DNA from 3 places in the Lacrimispora brassicae genome. Region 1 is predicted to be linked to each of the others. Evidence: a T-box and tRNA genes for the amino acid it is inferred to sense, from the RefSeq annotation. Region 1 holds a T-box; the other regions hold tRNA genes.

What was found. The T-box of region 1 lies ahead of thrS (threonine--tRNA ligase). A T-box ahead of a tRNA ligase gene usually reads a tRNA of that ligase, here a tRNA-Thr.
Region 2: it has a tRNA-Thr gene. The T-box ahead of thrS (threonine--tRNA ligase) is inferred to sense a tRNA for this amino acid. The anticodon was not compared.
Region 3: it has a tRNA-Thr gene. The T-box ahead of thrS (threonine--tRNA ligase) is inferred to sense a tRNA for this amino acid. The anticodon was not compared.

Annotation. Positions count from the first base shown of each region.
Region 1 covers NZ_BRYH01000031.1:42,666-53,422, forward strand. Annotated here, with positions in the region: gene ACYVD3_RS15830 (DUF1540 domain-containing protein) at 1-258, opposite strand, end outside; gene thrS (threonine--tRNA ligase) at 436-2,397, opposite strand; T-box leader at 2,513-2,730, opposite strand; gene ACYVD3_RS15840 (AEC family transporter) at 2,797-3,708, opposite strand; gene ACYVD3_RS15845 (branched-chain amino acid aminotransferase) at 3,795-4,865, opposite strand; gene ACYVD3_RS15850 (acetamidase/formamidase family protein) at 5,068-5,979, opposite strand; gene ACYVD3_RS15855 (MATE family efflux transporter) at 5,992-7,356, opposite strand; gene fucO (lactaldehyde reductase) at 7,589-8,737, opposite strand; gene ACYVD3_RS15865 (TetR/AcrR family transcriptional regulator C-terminal domain-containing protein) at 8,893-9,462, opposite strand; gene ACYVD3_RS15870 (DUF4318 domain-containing protein) at 9,559-10,194, opposite strand; gene ACYVD3_RS15875 (LytTR family DNA-binding domain-containing protein) at 10,187-10,645, opposite strand.
Region 2 covers NZ_BRYH01000048.1:37,219-47,975, reverse strand. Annotated here, with positions in the region: gene ACYVD3_RS21290 (PolC-type DNA polymerase III) at 1-2,802, shown strand, start outside; tRNA gene ACYVD3_RS21285 (tRNA-Pro) at 2,957-3,030, shown strand; tRNA gene ACYVD3_RS21280 (tRNA-Glu) at 3,056-3,127, shown strand; gene ACYVD3_RS21275 (hypothetical protein) at 3,274-3,417, shown strand; gene ACYVD3_RS21270 (flavodoxin domain-containing protein) at 3,392-3,709, shown strand; gene tnpA (IS200/IS605 family transposase) at 3,953-4,351, shown strand; gene ACYVD3_RS21260 (RNA-guided endonuclease InsQ/TnpB family protein) at 4,351-5,445, shown strand; gene pta (phosphate acetyltransferase) at 5,758-6,729, shown strand; tRNA gene ACYVD3_RS21250 (tRNA-Thr) at 6,885-6,957, opposite strand; gene ACYVD3_RS21245 (bifunctional diguanylate cyclase/phosphodiesterase) at 7,136-9,253, shown strand; gene ACYVD3_RS21240 (acylphosphatase) at 9,263-9,544, shown strand; gene ACYVD3_RS21235 (hypothetical protein) at 10,080-10,487, shown strand; gene ACYVD3_RS21230 (nucleoside 2-deoxyribosyltransferase) at 10,480-10,757, shown strand, end outside.
Region 3 covers NZ_BRYH01000009.1:133,365-144,121, forward strand. Annotated here, with positions in the region: gene ACYVD3_RS06340 (Mini-ribonuclease 3) at 1-12, shown strand, start outside; gene rlmB (23S rRNA (guanosine(2251)-2'-O)-methyltransferase RlmB) at 9-749, shown strand; gene ACYVD3_RS06350 (transglutaminase-like domain-containing protein) at 766-1,749, shown strand; gene ACYVD3_RS06355 (type II secretion system F family protein) at 1,781-2,833, shown strand; gene ACYVD3_RS06360 (hypothetical protein) at 2,846-3,169, shown strand; gene ACYVD3_RS06365 (DUF4860 domain-containing protein) at 3,185-3,676, shown strand; gene ACYVD3_RS06370 (hypothetical protein) at 3,669-4,079, shown strand; gene ACYVD3_RS06375 (short-chain dehydrogenase) at 4,093-4,587, shown strand; gene ACYVD3_RS06380 (type IV pilus twitching motility protein PilT) at 4,584-5,651, shown strand; gene ACYVD3_RS06385 (L-lactate dehydrogenase) at 5,716-6,663, shown strand; tRNA gene ACYVD3_RS06390 (tRNA-Thr) at 6,864-6,936, shown strand; gene ACYVD3_RS06395 (transglycosylase domain-containing protein) at 7,103-9,655, shown strand; gene mgtE (magnesium transporter) at 10,006-10,757, shown strand, end outside.

The DNA.
Region 1 (10,757 bases):
TGCGATTCCGATGTGCTCTGCTGAACAGTGGCGGCCTTCATTGTAAACACAGTTGACAGCCTCGCAGTCCACCTCCAGACGGCTTTCCGGAGTCTTGAATAAGTTACGGAAGGAACCGTCCTTGTTCTCGTCAAAACTTCCGCAGCAAGTATCATAGGTATCCTTTGCCTGGTTCCCTTCTACGATGATGGCAGACTTGCAACAATAATTATCGGAATTGTGAAGACAGCTTGTTACATTACAGTCTAATTTTGTCATGGCTTATTTCCTCCTGGCATTCTTACTTAAGATGATGTTCCAGGACTAGTATGCGCACCGGGGAAGGAAAATATTCTCACAAACATTCCCTCTCCCTTACGGTTCATGCTTTATGAGACGTATCAGTATGACCCAGGGTGTTCCTTCCGTTTTTTCATAAGCCATGACAGTTTCTATTTATTTTGTTTCTTCTGTTACATTTACCTTTTTGATTTCCTTTGTACGGATTTCCCGGCAGATATCATCAATGAAATCGGAAATCGGGCGCTGTCCTTCGTCGCCGTTGAAACGGCTGCGTACAGATACCACACCATCTTCCTCCTCCTTCTGCCCTACTACCAGCATATAGGGAAGCTTTGACAGACGCGCCTCGCGGATCTTGTATCCGATCTTTTCCGCACGTTCGTCGACCGTTGCAAGAATGCCGTTTTCCTTTAACTGAGCCGCAACCTTTCCCGCATATTCATGGTATTTTTCAGAAATAGGAAGAACGCGCACCTGCTCCGGACATAACCAGGTAGGGAATGCTCCTTCGTATTTTTCAATCAGCCATGCCAGGGTCCTTTCATAGCAGCCCATGGACGTTCTGTGGATGATATAAGGACGTTTTTTTGTTCCATCCTTATCCACAAAGGTCATATCAAAGCGCTCTGCCAGGAACATATCAAGCTGGATAGTGATCATGGTGTCTTCCTTGCCGTATACATTCTTTGCCTGAATATCCAGCTTTGGTCCGTAAAATGCCGCTTCTCCGCTAACTTCTGTATACTGGATTCCGATGTGGTCCAGGATCTTGCGCATCATGTCTTCCACTTCATCCCACATTTCCGGTGTACCCAGATAGTGGTCTGCCTTGTTGGGATCCCACTTGGACATCTGGTAGGTTACATCGCCTTCCAGGCCAAGGGTTGTGAGACAGTATTTTGCCAGATCCACGCAGCCCTTAAACTCTTCTTCGATCTGGTCAGGACGTACGATCAAATGGCCTTCGGAAATGGTAAACTGGCGGACACGGGTCAATCCATGCATCTCGCCGGAATCCTCATTGCGGAACAGGGTGGAAGTCTCGCCGTATCTGCATGGCAGGTCACGGTAGGATTTCTGGCTCTGTTTGTAAACATAGTACTGGAATGGGCAGGTCATTGGGCGGAGGGCGAATACCTCATCATCGGTTTCCTCATTTCCCAGAACAAACATCCCTTCCTTATAGTGATCCCAATGGTCGGAAATGATGTATAAATCCTTCTTTGCCATGAGAGGAGTCTTTGTTCTCATATAGCCCCGCTTCTCTTCCTCATCCTCAATCCATCTCTGTAAGGCCTGGACAATCTTTGCACCCTTGGGCATCAGAAGAGGAAGTCCCTGGCCGATTACATCGACCGTAGTGAAAATCTCCAAGTCACGGCCCAGCTTGTTATGATCCCGGTTCTTAATGTTTGCCAGATATTCCAGGTATTCATTCAGCTCTTCTTTCTTGGCAAAAGCAGTGCCATATACACGGGTCAGCATGGCATTTTTCTCACTGCCCCTCCAGTATGCTCCTGAGGAAGAAGTGAGCTTATATGCCTTAATGGATTTTGTGCTCACCAGGTGTGGCCCTGCACAAAGATCGGTAAACTCTCCCTGCCGGTAGAAGGAAATCTCCGCTTCCTCCGGAAGATCCTGGATCAGCTCCACCTTATAAGGCTCGCCCTTTTCCTCCATGAATTTAATTGCTTCTTCCCTTGGAAGGGTAAAGCGTTCAATTTTTGCCCCTTCCTTTATGATCTTCTTCATCTCAGCTTCGATTTTATCCAGATCTTCTCTTGAAAAGGAAGGGATATCGAAATCATAATAAAAGCCATTTTCAATGGAAGGTCCGATTGCAAGTTTTGCCTGAGGATACAGCCTTTTTACAGCCTGTGCCAGGATATGGCTTGCCGTATGGCGGTAAGCGGAAAGACCTGCCGGATCGTTGACAGTGAGAATGCTTAAACCGCAGTCTCCGTCAATAACGGTCCTTAAATCCACAACCTTTCCATCCACCTCGCCTGCACAGGCATTTCTAGCCAGGCCTTCGCTTATATCCGAAGCGATGTCAATCACTGACATTGCATGTTCATATTCCTTGACTGAACCGTCTTTTAATGTAATCTTCATTTACCATCAATCTCCTTTACATATTATTGTGTCATGTTCTGTTGGCAAGGGGTATTTCCCTTTGCTTCATAGTTCGCGGAAATAAAAAAAGCCCCTTTCCATATGTTTCCATACAGAAAGGGACGATTCTATTCAAAAAAATCGCGGTTCCACCCTTTTTGAGTGGACAAAATAAATGTCCAAACCACTTCTTATGACGATAACGGAGTCACCGTTCCCCATTAAGGGACGCTCCAAGCTGGTCTTCTCATATCATTCCTGTAAGACGCTTCCACCAAACGCGCCTCTCTCTGGCCTTTCCTGATATGATACTGGTCTTGTCATTGCTTTCTCAATATTGCTTTATAAGTTTAGATTATAGCACGGTTAAGCAGTTTGTCAAGCGTCATGAAAAAAATTTCATAAAAGGATGATCAGGGCTGCCGTAATCGCAGCTATGCTGACCACGATTGACAGGGAATTGATGGCGCTTGCAGTCTCCACATCTCCCTTTAAGGCTCCGGTAAAGGCAGGGGCCACCGATGACACAGGGCCAAGGGACACAATGGCCAGCGCCCGCCGCACCTCCAGCCCAAAGGGAGTGAGACAATAAAATCCAACTGCCATTAAAACCGCGATAACGTACCGTGCCCCTAATATCCTGAGAATGTGCCCAATCTTTTCCTTTTCCATGCGGATCTCAAAGCCGATGCCAATCATTAAAAGGGCAAGAAACGCATTGGCTCCGCCTGCCGTGTCTGCAAGGCTGATCAGGACAGAAGGCAGCTTTATATTTAATATGCCTAAAACAGTCATAATGACATAGGCATCAAAAGGTACCGAGGAAAACAACTTGAGCACCGCCTTTTTTACGGAAGGCTTTTCTTCCTCTCCTATGACCATGCTGGCCAGTGTATAGGTCATTCCGGTACACATAACGGCATTTCCGGCATCAAACAGGCTTGTGGCCGCAAATCCCATTGGACTTAAAAAACTCTGAACAAAGGGCATAGTAAAGTTTCCCACATTATATCCGGACAGGTTGAGCATTGCAAAAGCCTTTTCTTCCTTTGGCCTTGCAGCATACATCCCATACCCGGCGGCAACGGTCACGCAATTGCACAAAAAACCGATCCCGCATATGAAGAGAATGGAATAATCCATAGTGATCCTGCTGAAATTAGAAACAATGGCCGCCGGAAGAGTGATCTTGATCACGATTCTGGAAACCAGATAAAAATCCTTTGCCTGAAAAAAACCTGCCCGTTTGAGCAGGTACCCCATAATAATAATTGATACAAATGCACCTGCTTTTATCAGTACCGCTGTCATATCAGGCTCCCTTTTTCTTTCTGCTTTTTCTCAAAGCTTCCGGCGGCGCCTTTTCATCAGCTCCGCCGGGTAGGTTTTGTCAGATTTTATTTTACTTCCACGGTCCAGCCTTTTGGCCCTTCTGCCTCCCCAAGCTGGATACCGGTAATGGAATCATAAAGCTTCTGGGTCAGTTCCCCGATCCTTCCGCCTCCCACAGACATTCTGTCTTCCTCAAACCGAAGTTCACCAACCGGGGATATAACGGCCGCCGTTCCTGTTCCAAAACACTCTTCCATTGCTCCGGAGCTTGCCGCAGCAACCACCTCTTCAACGGAGACCTTCCTTTCTTCAACAGCCACACCCCATTTTTTGCACAGGGCAATGACAGAATCCCTGGTAACGCCGGGAAGAATGCTTCCATTTAACTCCGGTGTAATGACCACGCCGTTGATCTTAAAGAAGATGTTCATGGCTCCTACTTCCTCGATGTATTTCCTGTGAACGCCGTCAAGCCATAACACCTGGGAGTAACCCTCGTCATGGGCCTTTACCTGGGAGGCCAGGGAAGCAACGTAATTTCCTCCGGTCTTTGCCTCGCCAATGCCGCCCTTTACCGCTCTCACATATTCATCCTCGATCCAGATCTTAACCGGATCAAGACCGCTGGCGTAATAAGCCCCCACTGGAGATAAAATAATCATGAATTTATAGGTATAGGAGGGCCTGACCCCTAAGAATGGATCGGTGGCAATCACAAAGGGCCTGATATAAAGAGAGGTTCCCGGCTTTGTGGGAATCCAGTCCTGATCCACGCTTACGACCATTTTTAATCCCTCTAAAAATAAATCCTCGGGAATCTCCGGGATGCAAAGCCTGCGGTTGCTCCTGTTGGCACGCTCAATATTCTTATCCGGACGGAACAGCAACACCCTGCCATCCTCTGCCTTGTATGCCTTTAAGCCCTCAAACATCTCCTGTCCGTAATGGAATACCATGGAAGATGGATCCAGTTCCAGCTTGTGATAAGGCACAATCCTGGGGTCATACCAGCCCTTCCCCTCTTCGTAATCCACTTCAAACATATGATCCGTAAATATGGTTCCAAATGTCAACGGGTTATCTTTGCCTGGTTTTTCTTTCGGGCAAGTTGTTTTTTCGATTCTGATTGTCTCCATGTGATACTTCTTCCTTTCCTCCTGAGGTGCCCACGCCGTCTGGGCCGGCCACCCCGCCTCAGCGCACCCCACACCATCGGGTATACCGGGTGTAAAGGGATACCCGGAGGGCGTTCCCCTTACCGGCATATCTGTCAGTTTTTATAATTTGTCTATCATTATCTTCCAAAATACGCTGGCTGTCAAGAAATTTCAGCCTTTTTTACTCTACCGAAATGGAATCAAAACCATAACTTTGAGTTATATGACGAGGCAATTCCATTCTCACCGTTTTCATGGGATTTACTGTCTGACAGATGGCAAGATCCCCGGTCATGGTAAGGAGCATACCGGCCTCTTCATAATCCATCCCCACCTTCTCCTTCATGAAATCATACATCTGTCTGGATGCCGCCCGCCAGGCTTCCTCCACCTGTTCCTTAGATGCGATGGTAATAAGCTTATCCTCTGTCTCGATCATGGGATAGGGAACACAGTTTTTATTTCTCACAACGCTTACCCGGACGATAGCCCGTCCTTCTATTTCCAGGCCGCAGTCCTCCACCTCGCCGTCTCCCATAATGGCGTGAAAATCTCCCATAGACAAAAGAGCTCCTTCCACAAATACAGGCAGATACAGAGATGCTCCTTTTTTTATCTGGGTGCAGTCCATATTTCCGCCATGGTCCATGGGAGTGATGGTGGAAACTCCCTCTCCTGCCGGAGCCACGCCGATGACGCCGATCATAGGCTTTATGGGAATTTTGACCTTTTCATTGAAATAGGCATATCCACCCTTTACAGGCACCCGCCTTAATACCTTGCGGGGAAATTCCTCCTTTTCGCTTCCGCTGCCAGGCCCAAGCATGACAATTCCCACCGGGCCCATTTCAATATCCAGAATATCAATCTTAAGCATGTCTCCAGGCATGGCCCCTTCAATATAGAGAGGCCCTGTTGCAGGATTTCCCGGCTTCCTTACCACATTTTCAAAGGTCGCCTCCTGGGGAAGAAACTGGTTTGTGAAACAGTCATAGGTCTCAAAGGCCACGACCTCTCCTGCCCTGATCCTGTCACAGGGCGGATCCTCCTTTGAAAGTGTATTTGTAATATAATCCCTGGTTATGGTCTTCATAGGTTTCTCCTTTTATTTTTTTCTTTCTTCACTAAGCTCCGGCCATAGAGTAACCAGCATGGTCAAAAAGCAGGCTCCGCCTCCCACGAGATTGGAAACAGGCTCCGCCATAAAAACTCCGGCCGTCCCGTTTCCCATCACGCCGGGAAGGATGAGAATCAGGGGAATCACGATCACAACCTTGCGGAAAATGGAAAAAAACACAGCCTTCTTTGCTTTTCCCAAAGCCACAAACACAGACTGTCCGGCAAACTGCAGGGACATGAAAAAAAAGCCGAAGTAATAGATCCGCATGGCAGGAACACCTGCCTTCAACAGTTCCTCTTCCTGATTGAAAATCCGGATAAAAAACTCCGGAAAGCCGTGAACCAGCCCCCACATGACTGTGGTATATGCGATGGAAACTATCGAGGTAAAAATAATTGCCCGCTTTACCCGGCCATATTTCCCTGCCCCGTAATTATAGCCCATGACCGGCTGGGCACCATTGGTAATACCGCTTACAGGCATGGAAATCACCTCCCGGACCGAATTGATAACGGTCATAACTCCCACATACAGATCGCCGCCATAATGCTGCAGGGAGGCATTATACATAATCTGCACCAGACTGTTGGTAATGGACATGGTAAAGCCTGACATTCCCAGGGCAATAATATCTTTTACCCTGTGCTTCCTCAAACGAAAACCAGAGGTCTTAAGCCTTAAAATGGTTTTCTTTCCTGTCAGGAATTTAACGATCCAGAGAGCAGAAAGAAACTGCGACAATATGGTTGCAAGAGCCGCTCCCCTTACGCCCATATCCAGAACAAAAATAAATATGGGGTCTAAAATAATATTGGCAATTGCCCCTAAAAGAACTGTTACCATCCCCATGGTCCCAAATCCCTGAGAATTGATAAAGCTGTTCATTCCAAGGCCGATCATGACAAAAACATTGCCTAACAGATAAATGCTGATGTACTGATCCGCATAAGGATAGGTCAAGTCGCTGGCGCCAAACAAATACAGCATGGGCTTTTTAAAGGCCAGGCCTAAAACAGTAAGCCCCAGGCCAAAGGCCACCAGAAGGACAAAGGAATTTCCCATGATCACTTCCGCCTCTTTTTCATTTCCCCTCCCTCTCTCAATGGAGCACAAAGGCGCACCGCCCATGCCGAACAAGTTGGCAAAGGCAATGACCACGGAAATGATGGGAAGGCACAGGCCAAGTCCTGTTAAGGCCAGGGTTGCGTTTTCCTGGATTCTACCTATGTAAATTCTGTCTACGATGTTATAAAGCACATTGATGAGCTGGGCCAAAGTCATGGGAACTGCCAGTTTCAATATGTTTTCCACTACATTTCCTTTTGAAAAATCATTCTTTGTATCTGCCATTACTTTGCTGCCCTTCTTCTGATTCTCATTATTTTGGCCTATGAGCCTCGGCCTTAGATGCAGGAATTCTTTTGGCCTTACCTATTAAGCATATCACCTTCCTGGTATTTTTGCATCCGGTTTTTCCCATAAACTTCCTGACTGCAAAATCCATTAAGTTTTAATCCATGCAAAATAGGAAGGCGTCTCAAAGATCATAAATCTTTGAGGCCCCTTCCTATGGAACGTTTTTTTACATGAGTGACTGGTATAGTTTGATGATATCTTCCAGGCTGGCTTCCCTGGGATTTCCCGGTGCACAGGCATCTGCTGCCGCGGATTCTGCCAGGAACTGCACATCCTCTTCTTTTGCTATCTGTGTTAAATCGGCCGGTATCCCGATGTCAGAAGACAGCTTTTTGACCGCATCCACCGCCGCTTTGCGGTATTCTTCCGCCGCCATGGCCTCAGTTCCTTCCACGCCCATTGCCTTGGCTATGTCACGGTACTTTTCGCCTGTTGTTTCGGCATTAAACTCCATGATGGCAGGAAGCAGAATGGCGTTTGCGATCCCATGAGGCGTGTCATAAACAGCACCAAGTGCATGAGCCATGGAATGCACGATACCAAGGCCGCAGTTTGAAAATCCCATTCCTGTAATATACTGGCCCAATGCCATGCCTTCCCGGCCTTCAGCGGTATTCTCCACTGCTCCTCTTAAGCTTTTGCCTATTAATTCTACAGCCTTTAAATTGAACATATCTGTGATGGGATTGGCACCCTTTGTGATATAGCCTTCAATGGCATGGGTCAGTGCATCCATGCCTGTGGCGGCAGTCAGACCCTTTGGCATGCTGGACATCATGTCCGGATCCACAATGGCAACCACGGGAATATCATGAGGATCCACACAGACGAATTTCCGCTTCTTTTCCACATCAGTGATCACGTAGTTAATGGTAACTTCCGCTGCCGTACCTGCGGTAGTAGGAACAGCAATGATAGGTATGCTTGGCTTCTTGGTGGGAGCCACTCCTTCCAGGCTTCTCACATCTTCAAATTCCGGATTTGCGATGATGATGCCGATGGCTTTTGCGGTATCCATGGAAGAGCCGCCGCCAACCGCTATGATGTAATCTGCCCCTGACGTTTTAAATGCCTCTACCCCTGTCTGGACATTTTCTATGGTGGGGTTGGGTTTGATATCCGAATAAACCTGGTAATCCATCCCGTTTTCTTCCAGGATCTTTGTGATCTTTGAGGTCACGTTAAATTTAATCAAATCAGGATCAGAAGCAACAAATGCCTTCTGAAATCCTCTCCTTTTTACCTCCCCTGGAATCTCCCAAACCGCACCGGAGCCGTGGTATGATGTTTCATTTAATACGATTCTGTTTGCCATGACAACCTCTCCTTCTCCTTAATGATGGACATGTTTCTTATGTTACAATATTAACAACTAAGGAGAAAAAAATAAAGTTACAGTTTGTAGTTTTTGTAACAAATTTTACAAAAACCATAAACTGTAACTTTTATCATGTGCACATCCACCATACCCTAGATTAAGCCGGCTTCTGAAAATACCGCAGCAAGCCTGGGCGGCATGGCTTCCGTCAGGCTTGCTGCCATCTCACCCGGAGTCTGCTTCATCCCAGAAAGCACCCATTTCACCGTCATATAAACAGAGCCTCTGCAATACAGCTCAAGAAGAAACTGGATTTCCTCGGAAAGCGGCTCCTGTCTCTTCCGGGTAATAAGCTCCGTGTAAAAACCCATGAACAGTTCAAAATCATGTTCTTTTAAAGAATTATAATCATCGGAACGGAACGCCTCCGTAAAAAATATCTTTTCTTTTTTGATAAATTCGTACTTTTTCTTCAGGCTTTGCCCCACGGTTTTTTCCACTCCGATCTGGGCAAAAGATTCCATCACCAGCTTGTCAAAATACCAGTTGATCAGATCGTATTTATCCTTAAAATTGCGGTAAAAGGTTTGTCTGGTCATGTCGCATCCGTCCACAATGTTCTGGACCGTAATCTTATCCACGGGCTTTGTATTCATGCAATCCTTTATGGAATCAGCCAGACGGTATTTTGTTTTTTCGCTTTTGCTTGGATTCTCAGTCATGTTCCGCTCCTGTCCTGTATGTTTACATCTATTCTACCACAGGTTCCCAGGTTTGTGAACACACACATCTTCCGGATAATTCCCGGCCATGGCTAATTAAAGCTTTGAAATGTCCATGGTATATACAGCTCCCCCATAAGTATAAAAACTCCTTAACTTTACTTCATGAAGGACTCCGTCAAGCTTAACCACAGCCGGAATATTCCGTTCAATATATTCCAGGCACAGATGATTTTTAATGCAGTAATCTTCCAGAACAGAGAAAAATTCTTCCTTTGTGCCGGGCCTGTCATTTAAGTCAATGACCAGGGTATGCCCTCCCTTAGCCATATTCAGTTGGTTGGCAGTGCGCTTTGTGTATAGATAATTCAGCGCCCATCTTCCGAAAAGCACCATAGCATCCGATAAGATCATGTATCTTAGATAATCCGGAAGAAATCCGGCAAGGATTAATAGAATGAACAGGAAAATATAATACCAGTACATAAAAGCCATGCCCCGAAGCCAGCTTAAATCCATTTCAGGCAGCCGCTTAAAGAACTGAAGCAGGCAGCCTGCCCCAAGATAAATAAGGAACGTCAGGCCCAGGCGATCCATGAGGATATCCAGACTCTGCCGGCCACATAAAAGCCAAAGCCCCATGAGAGCGCCGGCAAACAAAATTATTCCCAAATCAACTCCAGAAAGCAGAATTTCCCAAAAAGCTTCTCTTTTTTCCTCATTTTTAATCATAATGCTTTACCTCCAAAATCCTGTCCCTTACCTCTTTTAAATATTTCCGGGAAATATAGGTTACCTCAGAATTTAACATAGAAACCTTCATAAGCCCATTGAGCATGGGAGTGTAGGTTCCTACCTTATCTATGTTAAGGATCACAGACTTGGATATCCGGATGAAATTCGACGGAAGAAGCCGTTCCAGCTCATAAAGCCTCTTATTCAGCTCATAGGTTTCCTGTCCCGTATGGACCATCTGTTTTTCTTTCACCGTTTCAATAAAATAAATTTCAAAGCTTGAGACCCGGCAGATTTTTTCTCCCCTCTGGCACAAGAGCGTGATTGACCGGAACAAATCCTGTTCCAGATATTCCACAAGACGGTCCACGGCATCATCCTGCTTTTGAATGTGCAGGTCCGCAAATTCTTCCGTCTCATGGCCGATTGTTCTGATATTGACCTTCATACTGTTTCCTCCTGACTGCCAGTTCATCATATCACATCTGGATCAGCATTTACAGGGTTTATGGGTAAGTGGCCGGTTTTAAACGGTAAGAAGCATTGGGCCTGTCTTCTTT
Region 2 (10,757 bases), on a different contig from region 1:
TTTATCGCCCATAATGCGGGGAAGCTTAATCTGGCCTTTGAGCCCACCGTGATTGATACGGTGGCTCTTGCAAGGCTTCTCCTTCCCAAACTTAACCGCTATAAGCTGGATACGGTTGCAAAGGCGCTGAACATTTCCCTGAAAAACCATCACAGAGCGGTAGACGATGCAGGATGTACGGCTGAGATGTTCGTGGCATTTGTGAAAATGCTCCGGGAACGGGGAGTGGAGACTCTTGACGAGCTGAACGGGTTAAGCACCATGTCTGCTGATATGATCAAAAAGCTTCCCACCCATCATGTGATCATTCTGGCTGCCAACGACGTGGGAAGGGTGAACCTTTATCGTCTGATTTCTTGTTCCCACATTGATTTTTATGCAAGAAGGCCCAGAATTCCCAAAAGCGTGCTGAACCAGAACCGGGAAGGGCTGATCGTAGGCTCTGCCTGTGAGGCGGGAGAACTTTACCAGGCCCTCCTTCGTGGCGTTTCCGATGCAGAGGTTGCAAAGCTGGTGAACTTTTATGACTATCTGGAAATACAGCCCTTGGGAAACAATGGGTTCATGCTCAGGGATGAGAAAAGTACAGTAAAGTCGGAACAGGATTTGATCGACATCAACAAAAGGATCGTGACCCTTGGAGAGCAGTTTGGAAAGCCGGTCTGCGCTACTTGTGACGTTCATTTTCTGGATCCTGAGGATGAGGTTTACCGAAGGATCATTATGACAGGCCAGGGCTTTAAGGATTCTGATGATCAGGCGCCCTTGTATTTACGGACCACTGAGGAGATGTTAAAGGAATTTGAGTACCTGGGGCCAAATAAGGCGGAAGAAGTGGTAATAAAAAACACAAGAAAAATTGCTGACATGTGTGAAAAGATCTCTCCTGTACGTCCGGATAAGTGCGCGCCGGTCATTGAAAATTCCGATGAGGATTTAAGGCAGATCTGTTATGACAAGGCCCATGCCATCTATGGGGAGAACCTTCCGACCATTGTTACGGAGCGGCTGGAAAGAGAGCTTCATTCCATCATATCCAACGGATTCGCGGTTATGTATATTATTGCCCAGAAGCTGGTTTGGAAATCCAATGAGGATGGGTATCTGGTAGGCTCCAGAGGCTCTGTCGGATCTTCCTTTGTGGCCTATTTGTCAGGTATTACGGAAGTAAACTCTTTAAGTCCTCATTATTATTGTGCTGCCTGTCATTATTATGATTTTGATTCGGAAGAAGTAAAACAGTTTTCCGGTATGGCAGGCTGCGATATGCCGGATAAGGTTTGTCCGGTGTGCGGACGCCCCCTGGCAAAGGACGGATTTGATATTCCCTTTGAAACCTTCCTGGGCTTTAAGGGAGACAAGGAGCCGGATATTGACTTAAACTTCTCCGGTGAATACCAAAGTAAGGCCCATGACTATACGGAGGTCATCTTTGGCAAAGGCCAGACCTTCCGTGCGGGAACCATTGGTACCCTGGCAGATAAAACCGCATTCGGCTACGTGAAAAATTATTATGAAGAACACGGTGTGAGAAAACGCAATTGTGAGATCAGCAGGATCGTACAGGGCTGTGTGGGGGTCAGGAGAACCACCGGGCAGCATCCGGGAGGAATTATCGTACTTCCCCATGGAGAGGAGATCTATTCCTTTACTCCGGTCCAGCGGCCTGCCAACGATATGACCACCATGACAGTAACGACCCATTTTGACTACCATTCCATTGACCACAACTTATTAAAGCTTGATATTCTGGGGCACGACGATCCTACCATGATCCGTATGCTTCAGGATTTGATCGGATTTGACCCGGTAAAGGATATTCCCTTAGACAGCAAGGAAGTCATGTCCCTGTTCCAGGATACCTCGGCCCTGGGGATCAAGCCGGAGGATATCGGAGGATGCAAGCTTGGAGCTTTGGGCGTTCCGGAGTTTGGTACGGATTTTGCCATGCAGATGTTGATTGACACGCAGCCTAAGTATTTCTCTGACCTGGTGCGCATTGCCGGTCTTGCCCATGGTACGGATGTGTGGCTTGGAAATGCCCAGACCCTGATCCAGGAAAAGACAGCCACCATTCAGACGGCGATCTGTACCCGTGACGATATTATGATTTATTTGATATCAATGGGAATCGAAGAAGGCCTTTCTTTTTCCATTATGGAGAGCGTCCGAAAGGGAAAAGGGTTAAAGGAGGAATGGGAGGAAGAGATGACCGCCCACGGAGTTCCGGATTGGTATATCTGGTCCTGTAAAAAAATCAAGTACATGTTCCCTAAGGCCCACGCTGCTGCCTATGTTATGATGGCCTGGCGAATTGCTTATTGCAAGGTGTTTTATCCTTTGGCTTATTACGCCTCCTTTTTCAGCATCAGGGCCAACGGCTTCAGCTATGAGCTGATGTGCCAGGGGCCGGATAAGCTGGAACATTATCTGGCTGACTATAAGAAACGGATGGATACTCTATCCAAAAAGGAGCAGGACACCTTAAGAGATATGAGAATCGTACAGGAGATGTACGCCAGAGGATATGAATTTATGCCCGTTGACATTTACCGGGCAAAGGCAAGGCATTTCCAGATCATTGACGGCAAGCTGATGCCATCCTTAAGCAGCATTGACGGACTGGGAGAAAAGGCGGCGGATGCCGTTGTGGATGCGGTAAAGGACGGATCCTTCCTGTCCAGGGAAGATTTCAGAAACAGGACAAAGGTCAGTAAGACCGTTTGTGATCTGATGGGGGACTTGGGCCTTCTTTTTGAACTTCCGGAATCCAATCAGTTGTCCCTGTTTGACCTGGGCTGATGAGGGAAAAATAAAAACCTCTGATGCCCGGGATTTTCCGGACAGAATAATTACAGAATTTTATAGTAATTTTTCCAGAATTTTAAAATAATAAAAAAATTTTGAAAATAAGGTTGACATACGCTGGAATTTATATTATACTACCTAACGTAATCGAGGCGTGGCTCAGTTTGGTAGAGCGCTGCGTTCGGGACGCAGAGGTCGCAAGTTCGAATCTTGTCGCCTCGATTCTGCATCAAAGATATTTGGTCATGGCCTATTGGTCAAGCGGTCAAGACGCCGCCCTCTCACGGCGGAAACCCGAGTTCGATTCTCGGATAGGTCATAATAAAAACCTTCAGGTGCAACCTGAAGGTTTTTGCGTTAAATGAAACAATTTAAAAATGGGCTCTGATATTTTTTGATTGATGGTATACAACCATTGGGAACACATAGGTTTGTCATAAATATAGAATATAAGAGGAACCTGTTATGAACAAAATTGCTGTTGTATTTCAGTCAAAATATGGGGCCACCAGAAACTATGCGCAGTGGATCGCAAAGGAATTACCCTGTGATCTGCTGGAAGGGAAACACATAAAAGCAGTTGGTGATTTTTACCTGCGGACTGGCTGACCCTTCCAATGCAATTATTAGGGAACAAATTCAAAAGAGCCTGGATAAGGTGCTTTCTCCGGACATGAGGGATAAGATCAAAGTGTTTCATTTTCGCGGAGCCATGGATTATTCCAAACTCAGCCTGATGCACCGTGCAATGATGGCTATGGTCTGTAAAATGCTGGCAAAAAAAGCTGAAAATACTTTGACAGATGAAGAGAAAGAGATGCTTGCCAATTACGGAAAAACCGTTGATTTTACAAATAGGGAAACAACATTGCCGCTGATAAATTATATACGGGGTTTATAAGTATTGCGGGGCAAAAGTGGATTACATTTCACTTGATGAGATAAAGGATAAAGTGGATTTTTTAACAGATTTTAGCCGAGAATTTCCCCGTCCTCTTAGGCGGTGGGCTGAATCGGTTTTTGTAGTAAGGTGTGGTTACGTATTTTGTAACCATATGGCAACAACCCACAAGAATGGCTTGCAAAAGAAAAAGATTAGATATATAATATAATCAGTCGAACGAAAGGAAAATAGCTTATTATAATGGAATTAGATAGCAATGCACATTCAGTATTTTTGCTGCATTATCATTTGGTGCTTGTGGTGAAATACCGAAGAAAAGTCTTTGACAACACGGTTTCCCATAGGGCAAGGACTATTTTTGAGTATATCGCCCCAAAATATCATATAACATTGATGGAATGGAATCACGACAAAGACCATGTACATATATTGTTTCGTGCACATCCAAAAACAGAAGTGAGCAAATTTATTAATGCATACAAAAGTGCAAGCAGTAGGCTGCTTAAGAAAGAATTCCCGCAAATTAAGCAAAAATTATGGAAAGATTATTTCTGGAGTCAGAGTTTTTGCTTAATAACGGCAGGAGGCGCACCACTTTCAGTAATAAAGCAATATATTGAATCGCAGGGGGAAAAGTAATGAACAAGGCTTATGTCTTCAGGCTTTATCCAAATAAAGAACAGAGAACCTTGTTGACTAAGACATTTGGCTGTACAAGGTTTATTTGGAATATGATACTGTCGGATAAGAAAGATTATTACGAAAGGACGGGCAAAACCCTAAAGACAACGCCCGCAAAGTACAAGAAAGAATTCCCTTGGCTTAAGGAAGTGGACAGTCTGGCACTTGCTAACGAACAGCTGTCTTTAGAGAAATCCTACAAGAATTTCTGGAATGGAAAAGGCAAGGTGGGATTCCCTAAATTCAAGAGTAAGCACAAAGACAAGAATTCTTATACAACTAATTATGTAAATGGAAACATAAGAATCGACCAAGGCAAAATCAAGCTGCCAAAGCTTGGAACCGTAAGCATAAAGCAGCACAGGGAAATCCCAAAGAGCTATCAACTAAAATCTTGTACAATAACACAAGATCCAGATGGAAAATACTACATTTCCATCTTATTTGCGTATGAGGAAAAGCTGGAGCAGCAAAAAGTAAAAGATATCGTAGGTTTAGACTTTTCCATGAAAGAATTGTACGTTGATAGTAACGGAGGGATTCCAGAATATCCAAGATATTATCGCAAAGCACAGGAAAAACTTGCCAGGGAGCAGAGGAAGCTGTCTAAATGCGAAAAATGCAGCAATAACAGGAATAAGCAGAGGAAAATAGTTGCCAAACTCCACAAAAAAGTATCAAATCAGAGAAAAGATTTTCTGCATAAGCAAAGCAGGCAGATAACCAATGCCTATGATGCAGTTGTTGTGGAAAATCTCAACATGAAAGATATGTCAAGGGCATTAAAAATTGGCAAATCCGTTCATGACAATGGCTGGGGTATGTTTGTGCAGTTCATGCAGTATAAATTATATGAAGCTGGGAAACAGCTTATAAAAGTGGACAAGTGGTTTCCATCAAGCAAGACCTGTTCTGTATGTGGAAAGAAAAAGAACGAACTTGCATTATCTGAGAGGGTCTACATCTGTGAATGCGGAAATATAATGGACAGAGATAAAAATGCCGCAATAAATATAAGGCAAGAAGGACTTAGAGTCTTAGGCATAGCCTAAGAGATGATATAAACCGTGGGGCACACGGGGTTAGCTTGTTGATACTGTCGAGATTACTCGGCCTGAGCAAGAAGCCCCCACTTCAAGAGAAAATCATTCAGTGAATGATTTTTTCTAAGTGGTGGGAGTATGTCACTAAGATATATGATGTAGCAGGGCCGGTGGATCCAATTCACAAAAAGGTGTTGGAACTGTTTAAAAATGCAGGGAAGTCAAAATATTTTATAAAATATAGAAATTTAGTTGATTTATTCATGCAACAGGAATTATACTTTATATCATAAAAAGAGTTTAAACAACGGAGGTAAAAACATGTTCAAACATATGATTGCTGCACTGAAAGAGCAAAAGAGAAAAATCGTATTTACAGAAGGAACTGATCCGAGAATCCTGGAAGCGGCAAGCCGCCTTTATAAAGAAGGAATTCTCACCCCCATACTTCTGGGGAATCTTGATGAAATAGATGTGGCTGCCAAAGAATGCGGCTGGCCCATTGACGGCATTGAGAAAATAGATCCTCTTAACTATGGGGAAATTGGAGAAATGACAGCTAAAATGGTAGAGGTGAGAAAAGGCAAGATGGATGAAAATGCTTGCCGGGAAGCGCTTGCCAAATCCAATTATTTCGGTACTATGCTGGTTAAAATGGGGAAAGCAGATTGCCTGCTGGGCGGTGCCACCTATTCCACTGCTGATACGGTAAGGCCGGCTTTGCAGTTGATCAAGACCAAGCCTGGCAGCAAGATTGTTTCCAGTTGTTTTATCCTTTATCGTGAGGCAGAAAACGGCAATGAAATGTATGCCATGGGTGACTGTGCCATTAACCTTAATCCTGATGAAACTGAGCTGGTGGAAATCGTATTGGAAACAGCCAGAACAGCCAGAACCTTTTCCATTGATCCGAAAGTTGCACTGCTGTCTTACAGTTCACTGGGTTCCGGCAAAGGGGAATCTGTAGATAAGGTGCACAATGCAGCCGAGAAATTGAAAGACATGGATTTAGACTTCCTGGTAGATGGGGAACTGCAATTTGATGCTGCGTTCTCTCCGGTCGTGGCTAAGACAAAAGCTCCTGATTCCCCAGTGGCCGGACAAGCCAATACCTTTATTTTCCCCAACATTGATGCCGGTAACATCGGATACAAAATTGCACAGCGTTTAGGAGGCTTTGAGGCGTTCGGCCCTATATTACAGGGATTAAATGCTCCTATTAACGACCTTTCAAGAGGCTGTAATGCAGAGGAAGTCTATAAAATGTCTATTATTACGGCATCTTTGATATAAGACTTATCATTTCATGAGCCAGATAGAAAGAATACAGATCTGCTGATTTGTGTTCTTTCTTTTTTTATTTCAATGGAATATTATTCCATAGCATTTGAAAAATAAAAATTAATTCATAAAATAAAAAAAACCCCGTAAACACGAGGTTTTCAACCAGCTCCCAGGGGGACTCGAACCCCCGACCTACGCATTACGAATGCGTTGCGCTACCAACTGCGCTACGGAAGCAATCCGGCTTTTCCATATAAGATTTGAGCCTCTGATAGTATAACAGCAAAGCAGTGAAAAATCAACCCCTACATGAAAAAAAACTTAAATTACGTAATGATTGCCAAATCTTCCATAAAAAGCTATAATTAATGAAGAGTCCAAGAGAGAAATCTTATTTCTGAGGAGTTAATTTTTTATGCAAAGGATGAAAGATGTAAAGATTAAAAAAGGACAAATGCTGGTTCCTGTGTTCCTTTGTTTGATTTTTATTGCATGTTGCTTTATATTTTTGACATATATGATACAAAAAAATGAGAAGGAAAACGCGGCATACTTTTACAGTGCGGCAAAACAGAATCAGGTCACTTTTAAGAACCAGATGGAAGGAGATTTTCATGCTCTTAAGGGACTGGCTGTAAGTCTTGGCGCCATGGATCCGGATAATAAGGAGCAGATGGACCGGATCATAAATGAGATTAACGGTGAAAGCCGGTTTATGAAGATCGGCCTTGCAGACAGCGCCCATTGGAAAGAATCGGGTGGTTATGATGATTACTATAGGGTCCCTGTAAAGAACGGGGAGGATCAGCCTGTGGGCTTTCTTTATGCCACAAATTCCGGTGACATGATACACAATATGATCCATAGAACTGTTCTTGCTGAGGGCGGTTTTGCGGAGATCCTTGACCAGAATGGAAAGGTGATCGCAGGGGCGGCCGTGAAGGACCAGGAAAAAGTCAGGGAAGTAATCCACAAGGGAAGTCAGAAACCATTTACCATGGCGTCACAGGGCAGCCGGCAGCAAATGGCCGTTTTGATTCCTTTGGGAATTAATAACTGGTATGTATTAAGCGTTTTTCCTCAATACAGTATGAGGAGCAGACATATAGAAGCAGGGATCGGGGCGCTGATTTTGCTGTCCTCAGGGCTGTTTCTTTACTTTTTCTGCAGGCAGTGCAAGATCATCAGCCAAAACCAGGAAGCTCTTCTGGAACTGGCTTATAGGGACAGCCTGACCGGGTGCAGGAATTTTTCTTCCTTTAAGAGAGAAGCGGAGCGGGTGATACAGGAAGAAAGTATCTCTTCTTACGCAGTGTGGTATTGTGATATAAAGAAATTTAAATTCATCAATGATATTTTGGGATATGAGGAGGGGGACAGGATCCTGACTTCCATTGCGGATCTGTTTCGGGATTATGGGGAACAGGAAGCTTTATTCTGCAGAGTATCGGCCGATAATTTCGCAGGCCTCCATAAATATGAAACCCGGGAGGATATGCGCAGTTGGTTTTATAAGCTGGTTGAGTTTTTTCAGAGCAGGGAACTGCCTTTCAATAAAAAGATTACCATGGAGCTGTGCATGGGCGTCTACTGTATGGAGGAAGATGACCGGGAGCTGTCCATAGAACAGATCGTAAACCGGGCAAATATTGCACAGAAACATGTAAAGAGCCAGCCGGGAAACCAGTTTGGTTTTTATAATAAGGAAATACGCAATAAGGTGGTATATGAGTCTGAGCTGGAATCGGAAATCGACAGGGGAATCAGGAACCGGGAATTTAAGCCGTTTATACAGCCGAAAGTATCCATCCAAAAAGGAAACCGGATCGCAGGAGGCGAGGTTTTAGTGAGATGGGAGAATCCCCGTAAGGGCACCATACCGCCGGGACTGTTCATACCTCTTATGGAACGTGACGGAAAGATCGTGAAGCTTGACCGGTACATGTTTGAGGTGGCCTGCCAATGGCTTCACAACTATTTAAAGACCGGCAGAGAGCCCATAAACCTGGCTGTCAATGTTTCAAAGATCGGAATACTGCGGGAAGACTTTGTGGATTTTTACGGAAGAGTGAAAGAAAAGTATCAGATACCTGACGGACTTTTGGAACTGGAGTTTACGGAAACCGTCATGCTTAATGACGATGCTGTTTTCAGCGGCCTTGTGAGCCGGCTTCATAAAAAAGGGTTTGTTTGTTCCCTGGATGATTTCGGTTCGGGATATTCATCCCTGAATCTTCTGAAGAATCTTCCCATTGACGTATTAAAGCTGGATATTATGTTTTTCAGGAAAAGCACGGATATAAAAAGAGAGAGGATCGTCATATCCAATATCATAAACATGGCAAAGGAGCTTCAGATGAGAACCATCGCAGAGGGGGTGGAGTATGTAGAAACCGTGGATTTTTTAACATCTGCGGGCTGCGATGTGATTCAGGGATATGTATTTGCGAAGCCAATGCCGGTTGAGGCCTTTGATGAGATGTTATTAATGAAAAATGGGGAAGCTCTGACGCCGGAGGATGTCAGGGTATAGGTGACAGTGATGGAAAAATGGGAAAAGATCCGAACGCATATTTATGTCAGCGGACGGGTCCAGGGAGTGGGATTTCGCTTCCGGACCCAGCAGCTTGCCCGGGGCATTGGCCTTACAGGCTGGGTAAAAAACTTAGATGACGGGCGGGTGGAAATGGAATTGCAGGGAAGAGAGGAAGAAATTGACCGTCTGCTCGGCCGTTTGGGACAGGACCGTTATATCGTGATTGACGGCTTCCAGTCAGTACAGATTCCCGCGGTGGAAGAAAACGGATTCCAGGTAAGGTATTGAACGGGAGAAAGTGAAAAGCGGACTGTCACTGAAGGGACAATCCGCTTTTGCAAACAAAAAAAGCAGATAACGGGAATCGGACCCGCCTCCTCAGCTTGGGAAGCTGATGTTCTTTGGAATAAGGTTTACTGTGGTTTATCTTGCCCTATTTACTGGTAAAATCTTGGGTATGTATTTATCTTAAATTACCTTTATTTATAGAAGGTGGTGTCAAAGTGGTGTCAAAATAAAGTGTTGAAGATTTGTATGGTCGATCAAATATGGATGCTGAGTGAATGGAATGACTTAAGCAGATATTAACAGTTTCAATCTTAAAAGGGATCAGCATTGTGAACGCTGTTTTTACTTGACAGGACTATGTCTACTTTACTATTAATTGTAAGCGCAAAAGATTTATATGGTGAACGATGATAGGAAGTCGGTATCAAGGAAACTTGTTTTAACAATAATTATAATTACTATACAACCATACGTTCCGTCTAGCCATATAAATAAAAATGTTATAGAATAAAATAAATAAATCTGGAGGTGTATTATGGGATCTGCGGGAAGTGGTAAATTTGGAAACTATCGTGGAAGTGGAGCGGGATCGTTTTATGGAGATGGAAGTGGTGGAGATGGAAGTGGTGGAGATGGAAGTGGTGGAGAATTAAAATGTCCATTATCTATAGAAAACATTAATTTGGACGATGTGGGCATGTGTGATTATTATCAAAATTATAATAAGGTACCTTTTGTAAATGAAAAAATTGAACTGAGTGAAAACCTAGTCAATAAGCGAATGGTTGTAGTGTTGTCAGATACAAAAAAAATTATAGGAAATCTGCCGATTCATTATAATTATTTAAATTTGTGTTTAAAAAAGGAAATGCGATATTCTGGGGAAATAATATCATCTGGCTTATCACCAATTCCATATATTGTGGTAAATTTGTATGCTTAACAAGAAAATGCTTATAATTGGAGAAGTTTTTGTAGATAATCATCTTGATTTAAAAGGAAATAATTCATATCTCGTTAGATTAGGTGGCATTTTTCATGCTATAAGAGCTTGTTCTGCTTTAAATCTTGATTATGCTTTCGCTTATTATGCACCGGATTACTTAGAAAAGGATATTAAAAAGTATTCAAAAATCCTTAATTCTTCTGGAACATATAGATTAGGATTAGTTGATAAAGCTCCGAATGTTTTCATCATTGGAGTGTCTGATGA
Region 3 (10,757 bases), on a different contig from region 1:
GAACTGGAATGATAGAGGAATTTACCATAGAGGGAAGGAATGCAGTGTTGGAAGCATTCCGTTCCGGAAAGACAATTGATAAGCTTTATGTACAAAAGGGAGTTCAGGATGGCCCTATCCAGTCCATTATCCGGGAAGCAAAAAAGAAGGATACCATCATTAATTTCGTGGAAAGAGAGCGCCTGGACCAGATGTCCGAGGACGGTCATCATCAGGGCGTTATTGTCCATGCGGCAGCCTACGAATACGCAGAGGTGGAAGATTTATTAAAGGCGGCAGAGGAAAAGGGGGAGCCTCCCTTTCTCTTTCTGCTGGATGGGATCGAGGACCCTCACAATTTAGGGGCCATCATCCGTACTGCCAATTTAGCGGGAGCCCACGGGGTCATTATTCCAAAGCGGCGGGCCGTAGGCCTTACGGCTACGGTTGCCAAGACCTCTGCAGGGGCGCTTAACTATACGCCGGTAGCAAAGGTTACCAACTTAACGGCTACCATGGAAGAATTAAAGAAAAAAGGTATGTGGTTTGTCTGCGCCGATATGGGCGGAGAAGTGATGTACCGTCTTGATTTAAAGGGACCGATTGGTCTTGTGATCGGCAGCGAAGGAAGCGGTGTGGGAAAACTGATCAGGGAAAACTGTGACATGGTGGCTTCCATACCCATGAAGGGAAACATTGATTCCCTCAATGCTTCTGTGGCAGCAGGTGTGCTGGCTTATGAGATCGTAAGACAACGATTGGGACAATAGATGAGGAGTGATGATTATGAAGAAAAATGGTACGGCTATGGCGGTTCTTTGCGCGGGGATACTGTTTTCTTTCAGCGGATTTGTATCAGGCACTAATATTGCTTCGGCGGACAGTACCAATGAGAGCATTGAGTGGAAGACCGTGGTGAGCATTGAGGATGAAGCGGTTCCTCTTTATTCAAAGCCTTCCGGAAACAATGTGAGGACTCCTCAGGCACCGGGAACAGTCACCTTTGGAAATGATACTGCGCTTATAGATGTGTCCAATACCAGCCATGGCTATGTAATGGTCCAGTACAGCGGAAAATCTTCCAAGATCAAGGTGCAGGTGATTAAAAGCGGAGGAGAAACATATTCCTATGATTTAAATGCCAGATCTGCCTACGAGGTATTCCCTCTGACAGAAGGAAACGGAAAATACACGGTACGGGTTTTAGAGCAGGTACAGGGAACCCAGTACGCCATAAAATCCAGCGGCGATGTTAATGTGACCCTTGCAGACCAGTTTGACCCGTTCCTTTACCCCAACCAGTATGTGAATTTTTCCGCCGGAAGCGCGGTGGTGAAAAAGGGAGAGGAACTTGCGGTTTCTGCAACAGATGACGTAGGCGTTGTGACCAATGTTTATAATTATGTGATAACGAATTTTACCTACGATACGGCGCTGGCAAACTCCGTCCAGTCCGGTTATCTGCCCAATGTGGATCAGGTGCTGGCCCAGAAAAAGGGCATCTGTTTTGACTATGCGGCTGTTATGACCGCCATGCTGCGGTCCCAGAATATCCCCACAAAGCTTGTGGTAGGCTATACAGGCAGTCTTTACCATGCCTGGGTCAATGTTTATATTGACGGCCAGGGCTGGGTGGACAATATCATCTATTTTGACGGATATGACTGGAAGCTTATGGATCCCACATTTGCATCTTCAGGAGGCAGTGATCCGGCCGTACAGCAATACATTACAAACAGTTCCAATTATAAAGCGAAATACTCATACTAAAGAACTTCATTTGAAAAAGGAGATACAACAGATGAAAACGAAAGCGAAAAAGACGTATTCCTCTAGGGAACTTTCCGCTTTCTGCCTTCAAATATCAATTCTACTCCATGCGGCAATCCCTCTTGACGAGGGATTGTCTGTTATGTCGGAGGATGCGGTATGGGAGGAAGAGAAAAAACTACTTATGCAGATGGCGGAAGAGTCAGAGCTGGGCATTCCTTTCTCAAAAGTGCTGGAACATACCGGAGTTTATCCGCCCTATGTGATCCGGATGGCAAGGCTGGGAGAGGAGACGGGGACTCTGGATCAGATCATGGAATCTCTGGCCGGTTATTATGAAAAAGAGCATATCCTTATGAAAAATATAAGGAATGCCCTCACCTATCCTGTCATCATGATCTTCATGCTCCTGGTGGTCCTTCTGGTTTTATTCACCAAGGTTATGCCTGTATTTGAAAATGTATATCAACAACTGGGGGCAGAGATGTCGCCGGTTTCTCTTGCTGCAACAAGACTTGGAGGCGCATTCTGCGGGGCAGCCCTGGCTCTTGGGATCCTTCTGGCCCTGACAACTGCCCTGGTGTGGCTCCTTGGCAGGAAGGGAAAAAAACTCCTGATTGCACAACGGCTGATTCAGTGGATGAAAAAAAGGAGCCGTATGGCTCTTGCCGTAGCCAACCGGCGATTTACCGCGGTTTTGGCACTGACCCTTCACAGCGGGCTTGACTTAGAAAAGGGAATGGAACTGGCAGGACTACTGGTGGAAAACCAGGCAGTGGAAGAAAAGATCAGGAAATGTGCCCAGGCGCTTGAGGCAGGAACGGATTATTATACTGCCATGAAGAACACAGGGCTGTTTAAAGGCTTTTATGCACAGATGATAAAGGTGGGAACAAGAAGCGGGCGACTGGACCGGGTTATGGAGGAAATATCCAGAAGCTATGAGGAAGAGGCGGATAATGCCATGGAACACATGGTCAGCAGGTTCGAGCCTACAGTGGTGGCAGTGCTGGCCGTTGCAGTGGGGCTGGTGCTTCTGTCTGTCATGCTTCCTCTTGTCAGTGTTTTATCGGCAATTGGATAGGAGGAGGTCTTGATGAAGAAGTGGAAACAATCTCCCAGGGGAGTCCTTGGCCATCTGATTTCCTTGGCAGCCTTTGTATGTGCGGTAGGAATCTTTGTGTCAGGAGCGCTTATTTTTTCTAAAAAAGCCGATGCAAGGGGAGCAGAAACCCTTCGGGTTGCCATACGCAGGGCCTCGGTGCAGTGTTATGCCATTGAGGGAAGATATCCACCTAACGTGGAGTATCTGGAAGAAAATTATGGAATACAGATTGACAAGAACCGGTATGATGTATTTTACAGCGGCTTTGCTTCGAACTTTATGCCGGATATTACGGTCAATCCCCATGAAGAATAACCGGGAGGTGGGTATTTGAGCGGAAAAGAAAACCAGAGAGGCCAGATGGCCAATGCACTCTTTACCATACTGCTGTTTCTTGTATTTGTGCTCTGCGCTCTTTTTTCGGTGCTTATCGGGGGCAAAGTTTATGAGAATATCAATGCCAGGGCAGAGGATACCTATGAGAAGGATGTTGCCTTAAGCTACATAGCCAACAAGGTGAGGCAGGGGGATGAAGCCGGCAGGGTTTCTCTGACAGAGATGGATGGGATCCCTGTTCTTAAGCTGGAGCAGAAAATAGAGGATTCGGTTTATGTGACCAATATTTACTACCAGGATGGCAGTCTGTGGGAATTATTTACAGATGCAGAAAGTGGTCTGGGAGTTGGAGACGGAAACGAAATTCTGGAATGCAGCCCTGTCTCCATGGAAATGGATGGCAGGCTCCTTCACATAAAAACGGAAGAGGAAGGCAGAGGCGGTCTTTGGCTTTCAATAAGAAGCGGAGGATCGGACAATGAATAGAAAACACCCTTCAGGAGTTTTTATGATGGAGATGATCGCCGTTGTTTTTTTCTTCATCCTTTGTGCAGCCATTTGCATAAAAACATTTGTAAAAGCGGATTTTATGAGCCGGGGGGCGGCGGATTTAAATCAGGGCGTGCTGATTGCCCAAAGCGTGGCAGAGGTCTGGAAAGGGGATGGCACAGAGGGGCTGGAAAAAAGGTTTCAGGCTCAAGGGCCGGAAAATGGCTCTGACTCCTATGCCATGGGTTTTGACCGGGCCGGAAATCCCTGTGAAAAAGAGAAAGCTGTCTTTGATGTAAAGGCAGAGATCACCGGAACAGACCAGGCGGATGTGATTGTAAGCAGAAACGGGAAAAAGGTCTATTCCCTTACGGTGAAGAGACATGAGACGCAATATTGACGGAGGTGGAACCATGGCAAAACAGGAAAAGGCCTACAAGGCCAATATAGGCACCCCTTCCCTTATTCTTATATTTATTGTCATGTGCCTGATTACCTTTGGGATGCTGTCCCTCAGCGCAGCCAAAAGCGAGTGGAATCTGGCGGAACGCAATGCTTCTGCCGTGACGGAGTATTACCGGGCGGATGGAGAGGGAGAAGCTTTTTATCAGATGGTTTTAGAAAAGGCGGCCCAGGTCAGGGAAAAGAGTCTGGATCCCCAGGAGCGTAAACAGTTTTTGACCCGGGAGCTTGGGGAAGCTTATCATCCCGAGGAGGGAACCGTGACGGTACAAATTCCCATGGAACGGTCCCAGGCCCTTTCTGTTGAGCTGGTCTTGCAGCCTGAGGAAAGAGAAGATATCCTGATATCCAGATGGAAGGTAATTATGACAGAAGATTATGAAATTGATGATTCCATGCCGGTGTGGACAGGCGGGGAGACGAAAGTGCAGGAGACTGGAAAATGAAGGTAATTGACTTGTTAAGTGCTGCTGTGGCACAGAAAGCATCGGATATTTTTCTGGTGCCTGGCATGCCGTTTTCGTATAAAATAGGAAGCAGGATCGTGTATCAGAATGAGGAAAAGCTGTTTCCCGTTCAGATGGAGGCACTGATCACGGAATTGTATGAGCTGGCAGGAAACAGAACCATGGATAAGGTGCGGGAGCATGGGGATGATGATTTTTCCTTTGCGCTTCCCGGTGTTTCCAGGTTTCGTTCCAGTGTGTTCCGCCAGAGAGGTTCCCTCGCGGCGGTGATCCGGGTGGTGACCTTTGAACTGCCTGATTACAGGGCGCTTCATATTCCTGAGACTGTTATGGACATTGCCAGACTGACAAAAGGATTTGTTCTTGTCACAGGGCCGGCGGGAAGCGGCAAGACCACTACTCTGGCCTGTATCATCGACAAGATCAACAATACCCGAAACTCCCACGTGATCACCCTGGAAGATCCTCTTGAGTACCTTCACCGCCATAAGCAAAGTGTGGTAACCCAGAGAGAGATTACCACGGATACGGACAGCTATGTGACCGGCCTCCGGGGTGCCCTGCGACAGGCGCCGGATGTGATTCTTGTAGGAGAAATGAGGGATTATGAGACCATACGGATCGCTATGACGGCCGCTGAAACCGGCCATCTGGTGATATCCTCCCTTCATACGGTAGGGGCTGCCAATACCATTGACCGCATCATTGACAGTTTTCCTCCTAATCAGCAGCAGCAGATCCGGATGCAGCTTTCCATGGTGGTTCAGGCGGTGATTTCCCAGCAGCTCATCCCTGCTGTGGATGGCAGCGTTTATCCCGCGTTTGAAATCATGTTTTTTAACAATGCCATCAGAAATATGATCCGTGAGTCCAAAACCCACCAGATCGATTCCGTGATCTCCACCGGCCAGGGAGAAGGCATGGTCTCCATGGATGCAAGTCTTTTGAATTTATATAAAGAGGGTAAGATCACCAAAGAAAGCGCTATTATATACAGCGGCAACAGCGAATTGATGACAAAAAAAGTCGACCGGGGGCTGTAGGACGTATAGTTTGTATTTCAGGCAGATACACTATCCATAACAACGAGAGGAGAGTGGCTGGATTATGAGAACAGATAAAAGAAAGATCGCATTAGTGGGCACAGGCATGGTGGGAATGAGTTATGCCTATTGTCTTTTGAATCAGGGAGTCTGCAATGAACTGGTTTTGATTGACATCAACCGGAAAAGGGCGGAAGGCGAGGCAATGGACCTAAACCATGGGCTGGCTTTTTCCACCTCCCATATGAAGATTTATGCCGGTGAATACCGGGACTGCTCAGATGCGGACATTGTTGTGATCTGCGCAGGGGTAGCCCAGAAATCCGGGGAGACAAGGCTTGACTTGTTAAAGCGCAACGCTTCCGTGTTTCAGTCCATAGTGCTGCCGGTAACGGAATCTGGCTTTAACGGGATTTTCCTGGTGGCCACCAATCCCGTGGACATTATGACGAGAATTACCTATTCCCTGTCAGGCTTTAATCCAAAACGCGTTCTTGGAAGCGGCACGGCTCTGGATACTGCACGCCTCCGGTACCTGTTAGGCGAATCCTTGCGGGTGGATCCGAGAAATGTTCATGCCTATGTCATGGGAGAGCACGGGGACAGTGAATTTGTGCCCTGGAGTCAGGCCATGATTGCCACAAAACCAATTTTGTCCCTTTGCAAAGAAGAGGAGGGCATGGTATGCAGGGAAGAGCTGAAGCGGGTCGAAGATGAAGTCCGTGGAGCGGCTTACCGGATCATTGAGGCCAAGCAGGCCACTTATTACGGGATCGGCATGGCCCTTACCAGGATTACCAGGGCAATACTCGGAGATGAAAACAGCGTTTTTACGGTGTCAGCCATGCTGCGGGGAGAGTACGGGCAGTCGGAGGTATATGCCGGAGTTCCATGCATCATCAATAAAAACGGAATCCAGAGAGTCCTTTCCCTGTCACTTACGGAAGAAGAGGGGAAACAGTTTCATAAATCCTGCGATACCCTGCGGGAAAGCTTTGAAGGAATTTTATAAAAATAGTGGAAGAGAATAGGAAACGGAAGAAAGGTTTCCTATTCTCCTTTAAGTTTATAAGCGTAAAATGAGTGTGGTTGGAGAGCAAAAGTCTGAAGTTTTTGTTATTTTGTGCATTTTAGAAAAAATTTAAAAAGACGTTGACAAACAGATTTTACCATGCTATGATATACGAGGTTCAGGCGATGAACCAAAAAGATGCTGATGTGGCACAGGTGGTAGCGCACCTCATTGGTAGTGAGGAGGTCACGGGTCCGAGTCCCGTCATCAGCTCTGAAAACAAACGGGAAGTCTTAATAAAGAGGCTTCCCGTTTTTGTCATATGTAAAGATTGAGAGAAAGATATCTTTCAGTCTTGAGGTTGTGAGTCAACCGGATATGCAAACATATCCCTTTGGTTCATTGGTACACAAAAACGATGAAAAGGAGTCAAATTGATATGGGGAAACCTAAAAAGAAACGCAAAAACCCATGGTCCATATTCTTTCGGCCGATTAAGGCCATTCTTTTCGTATTTCTGGGAATTATGGTTTTGGGGTGCCTGGCCGGCGGCGTCGTATTTTTAAAATATCAGAATGAGATCATGGCCTGTAAGGAAAAGGCAGATTCCATTATGAACAAGACGGTCAAGACTGATTTCTCCCAGCCAACGGATACGAGAATCTATGATTCTGCCGGAAATCTCATAGGAACCATTAACTCCGGCCACTATGAATACGTCCCGATTTCAGGGATCAGCAGGAACTTACAGAATGCCTATATTGCCCAGGAGGACAGAAGATTTTATAAACATCATGGGATCGATTACATAGGCCTGCTGCGTGCAGGCGTGGTATTTGTAAAAAACAAGGGGACAATCACCCAGGGCGGCAGCACCATCACCCAGCAGGTCATTAAGAACACCTATCTGACCCAGGAAAAGACCTTCCAGAGAAAGCTGACGGAATTTTTCGCAGCGCCCCGTATGGAGGAGAAATATTCCAAGTCCGACATCCTGGAATTTTACTGCAACACCAATTTCTTTGCCAACCGGTGCTACGGGGTATCTGAGGCCAGCCGCTATTATTTTGATAAGGAAGCAAAGGACTTGTCCGTCTGGGAGGCGGCCACCCTGGCAGGAATCAGCAATAATCCGTCAAAATATGACCCGGTTGCCCATCCGGAAACCTCAAAAAAGAAGAGGGACCAGGTCATTGACAATATGGCTCTTTGCAAGTTTATTTCTGAAGAGGAAAAGGATTATGCCAAAGCCCAGCCTTTAACGGTGGCTAAGATTTATGAGCCGGGGACAACGGAAAATTACCTGACAAGCTATGCCATACACTGTGCCGCCCAGGAATTGATGAAAAATGACGGATTTGTTTTCCAGTATGTGTTTAACAATCAGGCTTCTTATGACTCCTATAAGGAACAGTACCAGGAGCTTTATCAGGCAAAGAGCGATATGATCCGGAACGGAGGATTTGAAATACGCACCAGCCTGGAAACTTCTATTCAGAATGCTCTCCAGGGAACCATTGACGAACGGCTGAAAGGCTTTAAGGATCTGCAGGAAAATGGAAAATTCGCCTTGCAGGGAGCGGCTGTGTGCATTGACAACCAGACCGGATATGTGGTGGCCATTGTAGGCGGCCGTGGTACTGATGACGAGTACAACCGGGGATTTTTAAGCAGACGGCAGCCTGGGTCCACCATAAAGCCGCTGATCGACTATGCGCCAGCCTTTGAAACCGGTTTTTATTATCCCTCCAGGCTGGTGAATGACCACCTGTTTGACAAAGGGCCTAAAAACAGCGGGGGCAGCTATTACGGCAATGTTTCCGTAAGAGAGGCATTGAACCGGAGTCTGAACACGGTGGCCTGGCAGGTACTGGAGGACATCGGCGCCAATACGGGCATCGGGTATCTGGGAAAGATGCACTTTGCAGGCTTAAGCTATCTGGATAACGGAAACAGCAGCATGAGCATCGGAGGTTTTACGGAAGGCGCCAGAGTGGTGGATATGGCAAAGGGATATTCTGTTCTGGCAAACAAAGGGATGTACAGCAACAAAACCTGTATTGTCAGCTTACAAAGCCAGTATGACGGGGAAATATACAATGGAAACCAGGCGGATGAGAGGATATTTACGGAAGATACCGCTTATATGATCACCGATGTATTAAAGGGCACCCTGGAAAAGTCTTACGGAACGGGCTATGGCCTGGGGCTTGGTATTCCGGCTGCAGGTAAGACCGGAACCACCAACAGCAATAAGGATACCTGGTTCTGCGGTTATACAAAGCATTATACCACTGCTATCTGGGTGGGATATGATACTCCCAAGGCCATGCCGGGAGTTTACGGGAAAACCTATTCGGGAAAGATCTGGCATGACTTCATGGCAGAGATAAACAGCGGGCTTCCGGTCCAGGACTGGGATATGCCGGCAACGGTTTCCCTTTGGAATGTGGATTCCAGAGGAGAAAAAACCGATGCTTCAACAGGAAATAAGGACTTATTTTCCTCTGTGGCAGAGTCTGCAGCCAGATCCAATGGAAACAAATGGAAGGAAGAGGAAGATCGCAAAAAGCTGGAATCCCAGGTACAGAAAAACTTAGAGGCTTCCCAGCAAGCCAGGCAGGCAGTGGAACAGGCGGCAGCCTCCCTCCAGTCCCTGATCGGGGAATTAACTGGATTAAGCCACCGGGACAGTTCTACGGAAGAAAAGATAAGTACCGCCTATGGACTTTTAGACCAGTTGGCTGGCACAGAATTTTATGATGGGTTAAAGAGCCAGCTTGATAATGCGGCAAATCATGCTGAGTCCCTGCCAAAACAGGAGGATTCTATAGGGAAGCCCCAGGAAATCGGTCCGGGGGTCACAAAGCCCAGAGAGACCACTGCCCCTGTTTTTCCGGGAGATATAGACCCTGATGAGGGAAATGCATCCGGCATTGGTCCGGCTGGTCCTGATTCCGGCGGGGTAGTAGTAGGGCCGGGGATGGAATGAAAGAGAAAAGCACAATAAGGGTTGCTTTTTACGACGGCAACTGTTATCCTTAATTAAGAAAATCATTAGGAAAGGAAGTGAACCAGAGTGGAAGGTCGAAGTCAAAAGATGGAAGCAGATCATTATCATAGGCGTATGGCAGTGAAAGCAAAATCCGGTACTTGGAGTCTGCTTTGGTTTCGCTGCCGTTAAAAGAGAAGGTTCTCTGCGTTTATGATAGCCATGGATTACAGACAGGTTCTGTAATTATGGCTATTTTGCGTTGCCGGAAGTTTTGGCAGTGCAATGATTAATTCTGCTTCCATATTCGCCACTACGAAAAAGACAGGTTCATATGGAGGAAGAGTGAAATGCAGGAAAATTACAATATGGAGGAGCTGATGGAACTGGCTGACAGCCGTCAGTTCCGAAAGCTGAAGGATGTGCTGATGGAATTCAATGAAGTGGATATAGCTGCTTTCATTGAAGCGTTGGACTGGGAAAAAACAGTGGTGGTGTTCCGGATGCTTCCCAAAGAAATGGCCAGCGATGTGTTTGCATGCCTGGAGGTGGAGAAGCAGAAGCATATTATAAACAGTATCACAGATCATGAACTGGGAACAATTGTAGAAGACTTATTTGTGGATGATGCGGTGGACATGCTGGAGGAGCTGCCGGCCAGCGTGGTAAAAAGAGTGCTGCAGAATGCGGCCCCTGATACCAGAAAGCTGATCAACCAGTTTTTAAACTATCCGGAAAACAGTGCCGGAAGCATTATGACAGCGGAATATGTGGGGCTTAAGAAAACCATGACCGTTACCCAGGCCTTTGACTATATCAGAAAGCACGGAGTGGATAAGGAAACTATTTACACCTGCTATGTGATGGATGCCACAAGACGTCTGGAGGGAGTGGTCACGGTCAAGGACCTGTTGATGAACCCTTATGAGGTAGCCATCGGCGATATCATGGATATCCATGTGATAAAGGCCGTCACAACGGAGGACCAGGAGGATGTGGCCGACAGCTTCCGGAAATACGGCCTTCTAAGTCTTCCGGTGGTGGATCACGAAGACCGTCTGGTAGGGATCGTCACCGTTGACGACGTTGTGGATGTCATGGA